DNA from 3 places in the Ochrobactrum sp. PL_is501 genome. Region 2 is predicted to be linked to each of the others. Evidence: predicted binding sites of a transcription regulator. Region 2 holds the regulator's gene; each other region holds the start of a gene.
What was found. The regulator LexA, encoded in region 2, represses DNA repair genes until DNA is damaged. The targets are predictions, from matches to a motif close to TGTTCNNNNTGTGTTCNG.
Positions count from the first base shown of each region.

Region 1 (4,717 bases), 160 kb from region 2:
AGCGTGCGGCCCGTCGCGCGGCGCGACAGTTCCTTGGCAAGCTTCACGCGCTGCGCTTCGCCGCCGGAAAGCGTCGTTGCCTGCTGGCCGACCTTGATATAGCCAAGCCCCACCTTGACGAGCGTTTCCAGCTTGTCACGCACCGCAGGCACGGCGGAGAAGAACTCCGCGCCTTCCTCAACCGTCATATCCAGCACATCGGCGATGGACTTGCCTTTGAACAGGACTTCCAGCGTTTCGCGGTTGTAACGCTTGCCGTGGCAGACGTCGCAGGTCACATACACATCCGGCAGGAAGTGCATCTCGATCTTGATGACGCCATCGCCCTGGCAGGCCTCGCAGCGCCCGCCCTTCACGTTGAACGAGAAGCGGCCTGGCTGATAGCCGCGTGCCTTGGCTTCCGGCAGACCCGCGAACCAGTCGCGGATCGGCGTGAAGGCGCCGGTATAGGTCGCCGGGTTGGAGCGCGGGGTGCGGCCAATCGGAGACTGGTCGATGTCGATCACCTTGTCGAGGAATTCCAGCCCTTCGATACGGTCATGCTCTGCCGGATGCTCACGCGACCCCATGATGCGGCGCGAAGCGGCCTTGAACAGCGTTTCGATCAGAAAGGTGGACTTGCCGCCGCCTGAAACGCCGGTGACGGCGGTGAAGGTGCCGAGCGGAATATCCGCCGAGACATTTTTGAGGTTGTTGCCGCGCGCGCCCACCACCCGGATGCGCTTGGATTTCTCAATCTTGCGCCGTTCCGCCGGAACCGCAACCTCCATCGCGCCCGACAGATATTTGCCGGTCAGCGAGTTTGCGTTGGACATCACATCCTGCGGCGACCCCTGAGCGATGATCTTGCCGCCGTGGACACCAGCCGCCGGGCCGATATCGACCACATAATCGGCGGTCAGGATCGCATCTTCATCATGTTCGACCACGATGACCGTATTGCCGAGATCGCGCAAGTGGCGCAGCGTGTCGAGAAGGCGGGCATTGTCGCGCTGATGCAGGCCGATGGACGGCTCATCCAGCACGTAAAGCACGCCCGTCAGACCCGAGCCGATCTGCGAGGCAAGACGGATGCGCTGGCTTTCTCCGCCCGACAATGTGCCGGAATTGCGCGCCAGCGTCAGGTAATCGAGACCGACGTCGTTGAGGAATTGCAGGCGCTCGCGGATTTCCTTGAGAATGCGGGCGGCAATTTCGCGCTGCTTGTCGTTGAAGCTGCTATCAATGTCATGGAACCAGGCATCGGCCTTGCGGATAGACATTTCGGTGATTTCACCGATATGCTTCATGCCAAGCTTGACCGCCAGCGCTTCCGGCTTCAGGCGGAAACCGTTACAGGCAGGGCAGGGCGTCGAGGCCATGAAGCGCTCGATATCTTCACGCGACCAGGCGGAATCGGTCTCCTTCCAGCGGCGTTCCAGATTGGGGATGACACCCTCGAACGGCTTTGTCGTCTGGTAAGAGCGCAAGCCGTCATCATACTGGAAGGTGATTTCCTTGCCCTTGGTGCCATAAAGAATGGCCTGCTGCGCTTCTTCCGAGAGATCAGCCCATTTTGCGCCGATCTTGAAGCCATAGGTTTTGCCGAGCGCTTCCAGCGTTTGATTGTAGTAAGGCGAGGAGGATCGCGCCCACGGGGCAATCGCGCCGTCCTTCAACACTGCCGTTTCGTCGGGAACGATCAGATTCGGATCGATGGCCTGCTGCGTGCCGAGACCGTCACAGGTCGGGCAGGCGCCGAACGGATTGTTGAACGAGAACAGGCGCGGCTCGATTTCGGGAATGGTGAAGCCGGACACCGGGCAGGCGAACTTTTCCGAGAAAAGAATCCGCTCATGGGTTTCGTTGGCCGACTTGTTGGCAGCGCCGCCTTCCGCCGTTTCTTCGGGCGGCAGCGGCTTGTCGGCGAATTCGGCAACGGCCAGACCTTCGGCAAGCTTGAGGCAGGTTTCCAGGCTGTCGGCGAGGCGGGTTGAAAGGTCCGCGCGCACCACGACACGGTCAACCACCACGTCGATATCGTGCTTGTACTTCTTGTCCAGTGCCGGAACGTCGGCGATTTCATAGAAGGTGCCGTCTACCTTGACGCGCTGAAAGCCCTTCTTCTGGAGCTCGGCCAATTCCTTCTTGTACTCGCCCTTGCGCCCGCGCACGATGGGCGCGAGGATATAGAGGCGGGTGCCTTCCTCAAGCGCCATGACGCGATCAACCATCTGGCTGACGGTCTGGCTTTCGATGGGCAGGCCGGTCGCGGGCGAATAGGGCACGCCGACACGCGCGAAGAGCAGGCGCATATAGTCGTAGATTTCGGTGACGGTGCCGACCGTCGAGCGCGGATTGCGGCTCGTCGTCTTCTGCTCGATGGAAATGGCGGGAGACAGGCCGTCGATCTGGTCGACATCCGGCTTCTGCATCATTTCCAGGAACTGGCGCGCATAGGCCGAAAGGCTTTCGACATAGCGGCGCTGGCCTTCCGCATAGATCGTATCGAAGGCAAGCGAGGATTTGCCCGAGCCGGAAAGACCCGTCATCACGATCAGCTTGTCGCGAGGCAGATCGAGATCGACATTTTTCAAGTTGTGTTCGCGCGCGCCACGTATGGAAATGAATTTCTGATCGCTCATTCCGCGTCCTGCCTGCTCATTATGCCATGGATAAACGGGCGCCGAATGGTGAAACACGTCGCGCCGGTACCTAATATGGGGTGGAACCCTCCAATAAGAAGGGGTCTCGGGTCATTCATCGATGCACTCTTATCATTAGAACAAATATCGAACAACCAGCCTTCTGATAGGCGATACGAAATGTGAACGCAAGAGCGTTGACTGTCACTCCTGACAGGAGCAGACTACCCTTACTCGCTGATAGCGGAGAGGTGCCGCGGTGGGATGACACGGCATCGGCAAGAGGTCCGCAGGAGGCGGGAGATCCAGTAGGGAGGTAAAGGAGCATGAGTCCACCTGACTACGTTGCCTAGCTTTCACAAGGATGAAAGCACGATCCGTTTCGGTTGCGGCAGCATCATTTCGCAAGGAATGATGCCTCGTTGATCGAAAGTGCGATTGCCGACAATTTGAATTTGCGCGGAATGCAAATGGCCGTGCGCCTTTGTGATCCGAAACCACCTGTTGGCGAATTATTGCCGACACATGAGCATCGCTCCAACCCAAGCCCTGCGCGCCAAAGATACAGTGAGCGGCAGGGCTTTTCCTTGGAAATCTGAACGGCCTCGCGGAGCACCTGCGGTTGTCGATTCATGAGGCACGCGAAGGCTGTTTTGAAATTAAGGCAGATGCGGTTTTTCACGCTGAAATAAGGAAAACTGCATTTTCCGTACAGGAAACGGTGCAAAAACCCATGAAAATTTGTGGCGAAGGCATGTCTTTTTAGTGTTGAAGGTTGCAATTTGAACAAAACAAGAACATAAACTCTGTGGACATTGACAAATTCACCGCGCCGGATTGAGCGCTCATTGAGCCAGTCCTGTAAGGTGAACATATGAGTTTCTGGTGATGGCGCATCATTGCGCCTGAGCCTTCATTTGGAAAGCGCCTCTTGTCCGTGCGAAGACATGCGGAAAGGGTGCGCGTGCGAGACCCGGAGTAATTTTTCGATGGCTGGTAGCGTCAACAAAGTCATTCTGGTCGGCAATCTTGGTGCCGATCCGGAAATTCGTCGCCTGAACTCGGGCGATGTGGTTGCCAATCTGCGCATTGCAACGTCGGAAAGCTGGCGCGACCGTCAGACCGGCGAACGCAAGGACCGCACCGAATGGCACAGCGTCGTCATTTTCAACGAGAACCTTGCCAAGGTCGCGGAACAGTATCTGAAGAAGGGCGCCAAGGTTTATATCGAAGGCGCGCTCCAGACCCGCAAATGGCAGGACCAGAACGGCAATGACCGTTACTCGACGGAAGTCGTGCTGCAGAAGTTCCGTGGTGAACTGCAGATGCTCGACAGCCGTGGCGAAGGCGGCGGTGAGGGCCGTTCGTTTGGCGGCGGCGGCAACCGCAACCAGATGTCGGATTACTCCGGTGGCGGCGGCGACTTCGGTTCGTCCGGTCCATCTTCGGGCGGCGGCAGCGGCGGTGGCTTCTCCCGCGATCTGGACGACGAAATTCCGTTCTGAGAACGAGTATAATCCAATTTATTAGTGAAATTCGATAAGGCGCTGTTTTACGGCGCCTTTTCTGTTTGTTGAATTGATGTTCTTGCATTCACATCGGCAGAAATACCCCGCCTGAAACCGGAGCATGATTCCGAAAAGGGGAACCACCTACGCAGGGAAATCAGTCTATCGGACTGAATTCTGATCCTGCCCGGATCGGATGAAATCACGCCCAAACAATAGCTTGCGGCGGGATGGCGATTCAACTTGAATGCATCCCGCTGCCTGAGCGCCAGACTGCCGGAATGTCAGATCGATTGCAGAGAAACACGCTTTTCAAGCTGGGCAGCGGCTTCTTTCCGTTCGCTGTAGCGATTTGTCAGATGCTCTGAAATCCTACGTGTCAGCAGGGTAAATTTCATCAGTTCTTCCATGACATCGACCACGCGATCGTAGAAAGATGAGGGCTTCATACGGCCAGCATCATCGAATTCCTGCCAAGCCTTGGCAACCGATGACTGATTGGGAATGGTAATCATCCGCATCCACCGGCCCAGAATGCGCATCTGATTGACAGCATTGAAGCTCTGCGAACCGCCGGAAACTTGC
Region 1 is NZ_JBVPGR010000037.1:240,588-245,304, reverse strand. It holds gene uvrA (excinuclease ABC subunit UvrA) at 1-2,624, opposite strand, end outside; gene AC0TOF_RS17080 (hypothetical protein) at 3,022-3,498, opposite strand; gene ssb (single-stranded DNA-binding protein) at 3,614-4,129, shown strand; gene arsH (arsenical resistance protein ArsH) at 4,417-4,717, opposite strand, start outside.
Region 1: the regulator LexA is predicted to act here: its motif matches at 2,761-2,778, upstream of uvrA (excinuclease ABC subunit UvrA).

Region 2 (4,717 bases):
TCGCCGCATGAAATATTGGGGCCGAGTTTTCAAATGTCTTTCTCGGCTACGGCTGCGTTGATTGCCGGCTATGCTTGGTGGAGCGAACGCAATGCGAGCAAGCGTTTTGGCGCGGAAGAACGCGGGAAGGCAGTTCCTGGTTTTGCCGGAAAAATCTTGAAGCTGCTCACAGCGGCGGCGGGCACGTCCCTCATTGCCGGGCTGGCGAGCGGGATTTTTGCAGCTTATCACTTCAACAACACAGCGCCGTTTGGTTTGGTAGGAAATGTCCTCGCCGAACCCGTAATAGCTCTTCTCGTAATGCCGTTTGCCGTCTTCGGTCTTGTGCTAATGCCATTGCGACTGGACTGGGTGCCTTTACAGATAATGGGCTGGGGTATTTTTGCTGTCCGTCATATAGCTGCTTTCGTGGCGACATGGTCACCCGACGGCAATCCGGGAGCCATGCCTTCTCTCACGCTTGTTGTTTGGACCATCGCGCTCGTTCTGGGTGTCGTTTTGTCGACGCGACTGAAGGCGCTGGCGCTCCCTTTCATTGTTCTTGGGTTCGTGGCTTTCGTCAGTGAGCCTTTTCCCGACATCGTGGTATCGGAAGATGCCAAACTGGTGGGGGTCCGACTGGCTGATGGGAGGCTGGCAATCAATCGAAGTCGCCCCTCGCAATTTACAGCCGACAATTGGAAAACTGCCTATCTGGTCGATGAGTTTATCGCGCCGGCGACAGGCAAGAATAACGAAGGAACCGATGGAAATCGGTTCGAGTGCGAAGATGGTTTATGCACGATCAGCTTGCGCGATGGACGCATACTTGCCTATACGGCAGACACTGCAATGCGAGAGATAGCCTGCAATATTGGCGATGTGGTTATTCTCGCTATTCCCGGTAAAGAAGCTTCGTGCCGTCGTTCAACTATCCTGATTATCAGTAAACGTGATTTGGCGTTAAAGGGAGCTGTGGAGATAAGACTCGGAAAAGCATCAGAACAAAACGGAGTTTCCCAGGCTTTACTCGTAGTTTCTCCCGAAACAACAAGAGCCGAGGTGGGGCAACCGATATCTACTCTGCAACAGGACAACCGGATAAGGTTTGCAGTCGACACGCCGAGCCGTCCTTGGCATCTACATCGCATCCATTCACGCCCGGCTCGCGGTTTGGCTGAACGCGAATACAAACCAAAATCCCAGCCTGCCAGAAATTCAAGGAGCTGTTCAGCAGACGTCGACGATGACGAAAATCGCTGCGAATGACCCTTAAGCGCTGTCAGCTAAAAACGACCGATCAATCTGCTCGAACTTTTTGCTTTATGCATTTTGCGCCAACACTTTAATAGCGGCGGATCAAGCCAACGAGCTTGCCTTGAACCCTTACACGGTCGGGGCCGAAGATTCGGGTCTCATAGGCGGGATTGGCTGCTTCCAGCGCGATGGATGCTCCTTTGCGACGAAAGCGTTTCAAAGTCGCTTCTTCGTCATCGACAAGCGCTACAACGATTTCACCGGGATTTGCGGAATCGCCACGTTTGATAATGACTGTATCTCCGTCAAAAATTCCAGCATCGATCATTGAATCCCCTTTGACCTCGAGAGCGTAATGCTCGCCTGCACCAATCATTTCCGGCGGAAGGCTGAGGGAATGGGTTTGATTCTGGATCGCGGAAATCGGTACACCGGCAGCAATTCGTCCCATGACCGGCACGGAAACTGGTGCAGATGTATCGTCATTGGTAGCCGCAGGGGCGGGGCGCGATGATGGAGGGGCTGGTGGTGCTTTGCCCAGGCTACCTTCGATAACGCTGGGAGCAAACTTCCTTTGCGCATTGAGCCCCGGAGCGATGGAATCTGGCAGACGCAAGACCTCGAGCGCACGTGCCCGGTTCGGCAGGCGGCGGATAAAACCACGCTCCTCCAAAGCGGTAATCAGACGATGGATACCCGATTTCGATGCCAGATCGAGCGCTTCCTTCATTTCATCGAAAGATGGGGGAATCCCCGTCTCTTTCAGACGTTCGTGAATGAACAGCAGAAGCTCGTGCTGTTTGCGGGTTAACATGCGCGATACCCTCCCGGCCAAGAATCGAGAAAAACAAAACCAGAACGAACACTATATGTTCCAGTCTTGTTCTGCAATGGTTTTAAAATCCTTAACATTTGCGTCGAGAATGGATGGAAGGCCGGTATCCGATCCGGTCGCGGCGTTCCTTAAGTGGCGTCCAAAAAATAATGTATATTTTATAATTAGTTATATGTTTTTTCTCGTGTAATTTGAAAATGGGAGCGCACGACCGCTCTATAACATAAGAACACGACAATCATCACCGATCGCGGCGGTAGGTGCGTTCTCGTCCCTGATGATTAGGGCATCCGAGCCGACGAGGGCCGAAAGCATGGACGAATCCTGAACTGGAAACGGCTTTGCGATCAGCGTTCCATTCGGAGATGATTCGATTATTGCCCGAATATAATCGCGGCGATGATCGTTAGCGGGCAGGGTAACGCCCAGCTTGGCCGGACGGATGTCGGCGTCAAGACTGGTTCCAGCGAGTTTGGCAACAAGGGGACGAAGAAATACGAGGCCACAGACCAGGCTTGAGACGGGATTACCCGGCAACCCTATGACGTGCACAATTTTATCTTTCACACTGATGCGGCCATACATCAGGGGTTTGCCCGGCCTCATGGCTATTTTCCAGAAGTCGAGACCGACTCCCAGTTTTTGAAGCGCGCCGTGCACAAAATCCCGGTCACCGACGGACGCACCGCCAATCGTAACCAGAACGTCGATGCCACTTTGCAGGCTGTCTGCTATCGCCTGTTCAATCTTGGCTGGATCGTCTGGAATAATCCCCTTATCCTCAGGGCTGCCGCCCGCCCGCCTTATGATTTCGGCGATTCCAATGCTGTTCGATGCAACAATTTGATCCTTCCCGGGAATATCACCGGGAGGCACGAGTTCATCACCAGTCGCAACGATCGCCACCTTGGGTTTCTTGAATACGTCAACCTTTGCATTGCCGCTTGCGGCTGCCAGCGATAGTGCCGCGGCGTCCAGCTCGCGTCCTGTTGAAATGACGATGTTGACGGGCGAAAAATCGAGGCCCGCACGGCGGATATGCCGTCCTGACTCTATGCCTTCATGGACGATCAGCTGGTTGCCTGAACGCTCGGTGTGTTCTTGAATGACAATGGTATCAGCTCCTTTGGGGATTGGCGCGCCGGTGAAAATGCGAACCGCCTGTCCGATTCCCAATTCGCCCTCGAAGCGATTGCCGGCCGCCGATTCGCCGATGATGTCGAACTTTACAGGATAAGAGATGTTGTCGGGCGCAATCAGGGCATAACCGTCCATTGCCGACCCGTCGAAAGGCGGTTGGAGAAAATGTGCCAGCACAGGTGTTGCAACCACGCGCCCTCCCGCGTCGGACAAAGCGACTTGCTCCTTGCCGTGTGGTTCTGCGGATTTCAGAATGCGGGCCAGTGCTTCATCGACCGGGAGAAGGGACATTGCGTTTCCTCTCGAACTGAATTGTTGACCCTTTAGAACAGAAAGCCTGTCTGGATGAATTGATCCAGAGCAAAGTTCAGCGCTTTATGCTTTCCAGTCACCGGATTTGCCGCCGCTTTTTTCTGTCACGCGGATACCGCCGATCTCCATATGTTTGTCGACGGCTTTGGCCATGTCGTAGATGGTAAGGCACGTGACGGAAACGGCGGTGAGGGCCTCCATTTCCACGCCGGTGCGTCCTTTGAGCTTGGCGAGAGCACGAACGCGTAAACCAGGCAACGCCTGATCCGGCTCGATCTCGACAGCAACTTTGGTCAGCATCAACGGATGGCAGAGAGGAATCAGATCGGCGGTCTTTTTTGCCGCCATAATACCCGCCAGACGCGCTGCGCCTATAACGTCACCTTTCGCGGCATTCCCTTCAAGAATGAGCGACAGCGTTTCCGGCTTCATTCTGACCGATCCTTCGGCCGTGGCTTGACGTTCGGTTTCATCCTTTGCCCCAACATCCACCATATTGGCAGCACCGCTCTGGTCGATATGCGTGAGCTTGGACATCATTGGTCAAGCCTTGCCGGTCAGGAGTTCGCGGGTAGCTGCCGCCACATCTGCCTGGCGCATCAGGCTCTCCCCGATGAGGAAGGTCCCAATCCCAGATTCTTCCAGACGCAGGCAATCGTCGTGTGTGAATATGCCGCTTTCACCCACCAGAACGCGATCAGAGGGCGACATTTTCGACAGGCGTTCCGACACAGCGAGATCGACCTCGAATGTACGTAGGTTGCGATTGTTGACGCCGAGAAGACGTGATGAAAGCTTCAATGCGCGTTCCATCTCGGTTTCGTCATGTACTTCGATGAGCGCATCCATGCCTAGCTCGAACGCAGTTTCTTCCAGCGCCTTCGCCAGATCGTCATCGACGCTTGCGAGAATGATCAGGATGCAGTCTGCGCCCCAGCTACGAGCTTCATGCACCTGATAGGTATCGAACAAAAAGTCTTTGCGGAGCGCCGGAAGGCCGCATGCGTTGCGGGCTGCTGTCAGGAACTCTGGCGCGCCCTGAAAGGAAGGGGTGTCGGTCAGCACGGATAGACATGTCGCGCCGCCAGATTCATAGGCTTTGGCAAGTGCGGGCGGGTCGAAATCAGGACGGATAAGGCCTTTCGACGGGCTTGCCTTCTTGATTTCAGCGATCAACGCGAATTCACCGGCAGC
Region 2 is NZ_JBVPGR010000037.1:77,565-82,281, forward strand. It holds gene AC0TOF_RS16315 (ComEC/Rec2 family competence protein) at 1-1,248, shown strand, start outside; gene lexA (transcriptional repressor LexA) at 1,325-2,050, opposite strand; gene AC0TOF_RS16325 (molybdopterin molybdotransferase MoeA) at 2,288-3,502, opposite strand; gene moaC (cyclic pyranopterin monophosphate synthase MoaC) at 3,587-4,063, opposite strand; gene trpC (indole-3-glycerol phosphate synthase TrpC) at 4,067-4,717, opposite strand, start outside.

Region 3 (4,717 bases), on a different contig from region 2:
ACTAATGAGCAATCGCGATGCGGCAACTTTCCTGTCCCAGAAAATGGTCCAGGAGCGCCTGCACAATTCGCTGAGCGACTGGCTTCTGAAAATGTTCGAGAGAACCGCCGACGATGTCGACGCATTCATTCGTGAACAGCGCAAGGTTGGCGAAGTCCATGCCCGAATTGACGTGCCGATCCATGTTGTCATGCAGGGCGCGCGCCTGCTCAAGAACGAGATCGTTCGTCAGCTGGAGCTGGAAGTTGCCCCACGCGAGGTTCTGGCGCGTCTGATCGTGCATGTTAGCAATGCAATCGACATTGCTATTGAAATAATGAGCCAGTCCTTCGTGAAAGACGCGCGCGAAAGCGCGCAGACAGACGAAGCCTATCGGGCTTTTACGCTGAGCCATGATTTTCCGCTTGAGCGCGAATCGCAGCGTGCCGCACTCATGGAATGGAGCCAGTCGCTCCTCTTCAATCTCTACGGCAATCCCGACACCCCGCTTCACCCGCTCGCAAGCTCTGACTTCGGGTTGTGGTTGCAACATAAAGCCGATCTCATGTTTTCCAATTCCTCGACCCTGGAGAACATCCGCCGAAATGCAGAACATATCGACCATGTGCTCCTCCCGGCCATCAACAGTGCCCGCAAGGATAACCCGACGGAACTCGCATCCTCTCTGTCACTGTTCCAGACCAAGATCGGAGAAGTGAAGTTCCTGCTGTCCGAATTGTTTCAGGCGGCAGCGACCATGGAAACGGGTCGCGATCCGCTGACACGCGCACTCAATCGTCGTTTCATGCCCTCAATCCTGACCCGCGAGGTGCGCATGGCATCCCAAAAGGCAATGGATTTAAGCCTTCTGATGATCGATATTGATCACTTCAAGAACATCAACGACACATACGGCCACAGCAGTGGCGATGCGGTTCTTCAACAGGTGGCCGAAACAATCCTTTCGCTCTGCCGCCCGAGCGATTTTGTGTTCCGCTATGGCGGTGAAGAATTTCTGGTCGCGCTTGTCGAAGCAGACGCAGACAAGGCGTTTGCAATCGGCGAGGAACTGCGCAGACAAATAGCCCAACAGCCGATGAAACTGCCCGATGGCGCACATCAGTCTGTAACCTTGTCCATCGGTATCGCGGCGTTCAACGGCCATCCGGACTACAGCCACCTTGTGAACGCCGCTGACCGGGCGCTCTATCGGGCCAAGCAGGGAGGCCGTAATCGCTGCGAAAAGGAAGTGCCGCTCGCGATTCATTGATCGGAGAGGCATTTTGACATCTGGCGGTTAAGCTACAAAACCGCCATATGCTGCCATCATGATGAACAGTTCCGCATCTCCTGTTTCCGAAAACACCCCACAAAAGCCGCGCGAACGCGACGCGCTGGAAACGCATTTCCTGCCGCAACAGGCAGATGCTCCGCCTGTAGACTGGGTCATCGCAGACGGGCTGACGGACTATGAGGAAGCCCTGGCTTTTATGGAAGCGCGTGTGCAGGCCATTCGGGAAGGCACTGCAAACGAACTCGTATGGCTGGTCGAACATCCCTCGCTTTACACGGCAGGAACAAGCGCCAATGCAAGCGATCTGTTGACACCAGACAGCCTGCCCGTCTTCAACACGGGGCGCGGCGGTGAGTATACCTATCACGGGCCGGGCCAGCGCGTGGCTTATGTGATGCTCGACCTGAAACGCCGCCGCGAGGATGTGCGTGCCTTCGTGACGGCGCTCGAACAATGGATCATCGAGAGCCTTGCCGAGTTCAACATCAAAGGCGAACGGCGTGAGGATCGCGTTGGCGTATGGGTAACGCGGCCTGAAAAGCCTCGACTCGCCAGTGGCGGCATGTGCGAAGACAAGATCGCGGCTATCGGCATCCGCCTCAGGCGCTGGGTAAGCTTTCATGGCATTGCCATCAATGTCGAGCCCGATCTCGGCCATTATTCTGGCATCGTACCATGCGGAATCTCGGAACATGGCGTCACCAGCCTGGTCGATCTCGGCTTGCCAGTGACGATGGGCGACATGGATGTCGCGCTTGGAAAGGCATTTGAGACGGTCTTCGGCCCGCGTCAGCCCAAATAACTCTGCCTCAAGCCACCGGCTGGGCTTTCACGCGACGCTCGCGCATGAAAACATAGAAACCTGATCCGACGATGATTACGATACCGAGCCATTTCGATGGCGTCGGAAAATCGCCGAATACGATCAGGCCAACCAGAACCGCATTGACGATTTCAAGATACTGGAACGGCGCCAGCATGGATGCCGGTGCCAGTTTGAACGCTTGCACGACCATCAAGTGGCTAACGGTTCCGATCGTCCCAAGAAGGAAGAGAAGCAGCCAGGGTTGAATACCGTTCGGCAAGCCAAAACTGAGGTCACCAAGCCCCGCTGCGCTTCCATAAATCATGGCGAGACCTGCAAACATCCAGCCGCCCACACCTGCATAAAACTGCATAACAAGCGGGCTTTCCTTCGCACCATATTTGCGGTTCAAAATCAGATAGATAGCAAATGTTACGGCGGTTGCCAGCGGCAGAAGCGAGACGGCGCCGAAAATCTCGAAACTCGGCTGGATCACGATCATCGTGCCGATGAGACCGATGCCAACGGCACTGAATCTTCTCCAGCCTACTTTTTCCTTCAGGAAAATTGCCGAGAACAGCGTCAGAATAAGCGGTTCGGCAAAGAAGACGGCCATCGCATCCGCCAGAGGCATATACTTGACTGCTGTAAAAAAGCAGAGCCCGCCAAACCCCATCAATGCGCCGCGAATGAGATTGCCTGCCAGATGCTGTGTTCGCAACGCAGCAACACCGCCGACGATCAGCAGGATGAAGAACATCAGCCAGCATTGAACGAAAAAGCGCATGAAGGTGACGGCGGCCGGAGGCATGTGGTCTGCCATGGCGAGCCACTTGCCGATGGCATCCATCAAAGGCAGCAGAAGCACCGAAAGCACCATGATCGCCATGCCTTTTACGTGCGCTTCCATGCCGCCTGTTGCGCTGCTCTGCATTTCAATCTCTCGGTATGTGGATGTTCCCCGCTATGCCTCTATGCGAACTGCCGCGGCGTTTCCATCCAATTTGCTTGGAAATGTCCTCCTCGTTTGACTTTCGACCGCTTTCTGGTGCAAATCAGCTTCGTTCTGAACAAAACCCTTTGAAAAAGCCGTGTGCAAATGGAACGTAAGGCGAACTTTAGTCGCCTTTCGCGAGCGCGCGTGGCATCATTCAAGTGATTCGCGAACAGTATTTTCCGGTCTTTGGCGAGCAGGCTCGACAGCGGCCTCCTGAAATTCAGATAGAGAGCTTTTCGGAACAGATGGACGATAGCAACGATCTCTTCTCGAGAGTAGTTAACAATGCCCGAGAACGGGAACAGGGACGGCAAGGTGAAAAACCTGCGTCGCCGCAACCTGTTGCGCAGCCGGTGGCAGCGTCGTCGCTTTCTGTTCCAAAGCCGGTAACGGCCAAGGCGCCGCCTGCTTCATCGGCAGGCGACGACTATAACGCATCGTCCATCCGCGTCCTGGAGGGGCTTGAACCAGTGCGCCTGCGTCCTGGCATGTATATTGGCGGCACGGACGAAAAGGCTCTGCATCACCTCTTTGCGGAAGTCATCGACAACTCGATGGACGAAGCAGTGGCGGGACATGCCAATTTCATCGAAGTCAGTTTCGATGCCGACGGTTTTGTCACGGTTTCGGACAATGGGCGCGGCATTCCAGTGGATGAACATCCGCAGGTACCTGGAAAATCTACGCTCGAAGTCATCATGACCAAGCTCCATGCCGGCGGCAAATTCGATGGCAAGGCCTATGAAACGTCAGGCGGTCTCCATGGCGTCGGCGTTTCGGTGGTAAACGCCCTTTCTGACGTGCTGGAAGTTGAAGTCGCTCGCAATCGCCGTCTTTACCGCCAGCGTTTCTCGCGCGGCATTCCGCAGGGCGGGCTGGAAGATGTCGGCGAAGTACATAACCGTCGCGGCACCCGGGTCCGTTTTCACCCGGACCCTGATATTTTTGGCAAGACGGCACAATTTGATCCCCACCGTCTTTATCGCATGGCGCGGTCGAAAGCCTATCTTTTCGGCGGGGTTGAAATCCGCTGGAACTGCGATCCTTCCCTGCTAGACCCGAAGAAGGAAACGCCTGAAAAGGCCGTTTTCCACTTCCCCGGCGGCCTGAAAGACTATCTCGAAGCATCGCTCGGCAAGGAGCATCAGGTTACACGCGAGGTTTTCGCAGGCAAGACCGAGAAGCAGGGCGGTCATGGTGCTGTCGAGTGGGCAGTTTCGTGGTTTGGCGGCGACGGCTTCGTTCACTCCTATTGCAACACCATCCCGACCGGCGATGGCGGCACCCATGAGGCGGGCCTGCGCATTGCCCTGACGCGCGGCCTGAAAGCCTATGCGGAACTGACCAACAATAAACGCGCCTCGATCATCACCACTGACGACGTGATGGTGTCGGCAGCGGGCATGCTGTCGGTCTTCATCCGCGAGCCGGAATTCGTCGGCCAGACCAAGGACAAGCTGGCGACTGTCGAAGCTCAGCGCATCGTGGAAAATGCGATCCGCGATCCGTTCGATCACTGGCTGACGGCTTCGCCGCAAGAAGCGTCCCGCCTGCTGGAATGGGTGATCGACCGCGCAGACGAGCGTTTGCGCCGCCGCCAGGAAAAAGAGACAGTCCGCAAGAGCGCAACGCGCAAGCTGCG
Region 3 is NZ_JBVPGR010000035.1:380,315-385,031, reverse strand. It holds gene AC0TOF_RS13140 (GGDEF domain-containing protein) at 1-1,249, shown strand, start outside; gene lipB (lipoyl(octanoyl) transferase LipB) at 1,308-2,075, shown strand; gene AC0TOF_RS13130 (DMT family transporter) at 2,083-3,012, opposite strand; gene parE (DNA topoisomerase IV subunit B) at 3,321-4,717, shown strand, end outside.
Region 3: the regulator LexA is predicted to act here: its motif matches at 3,179-3,196, upstream of parE (DNA topoisomerase IV subunit B).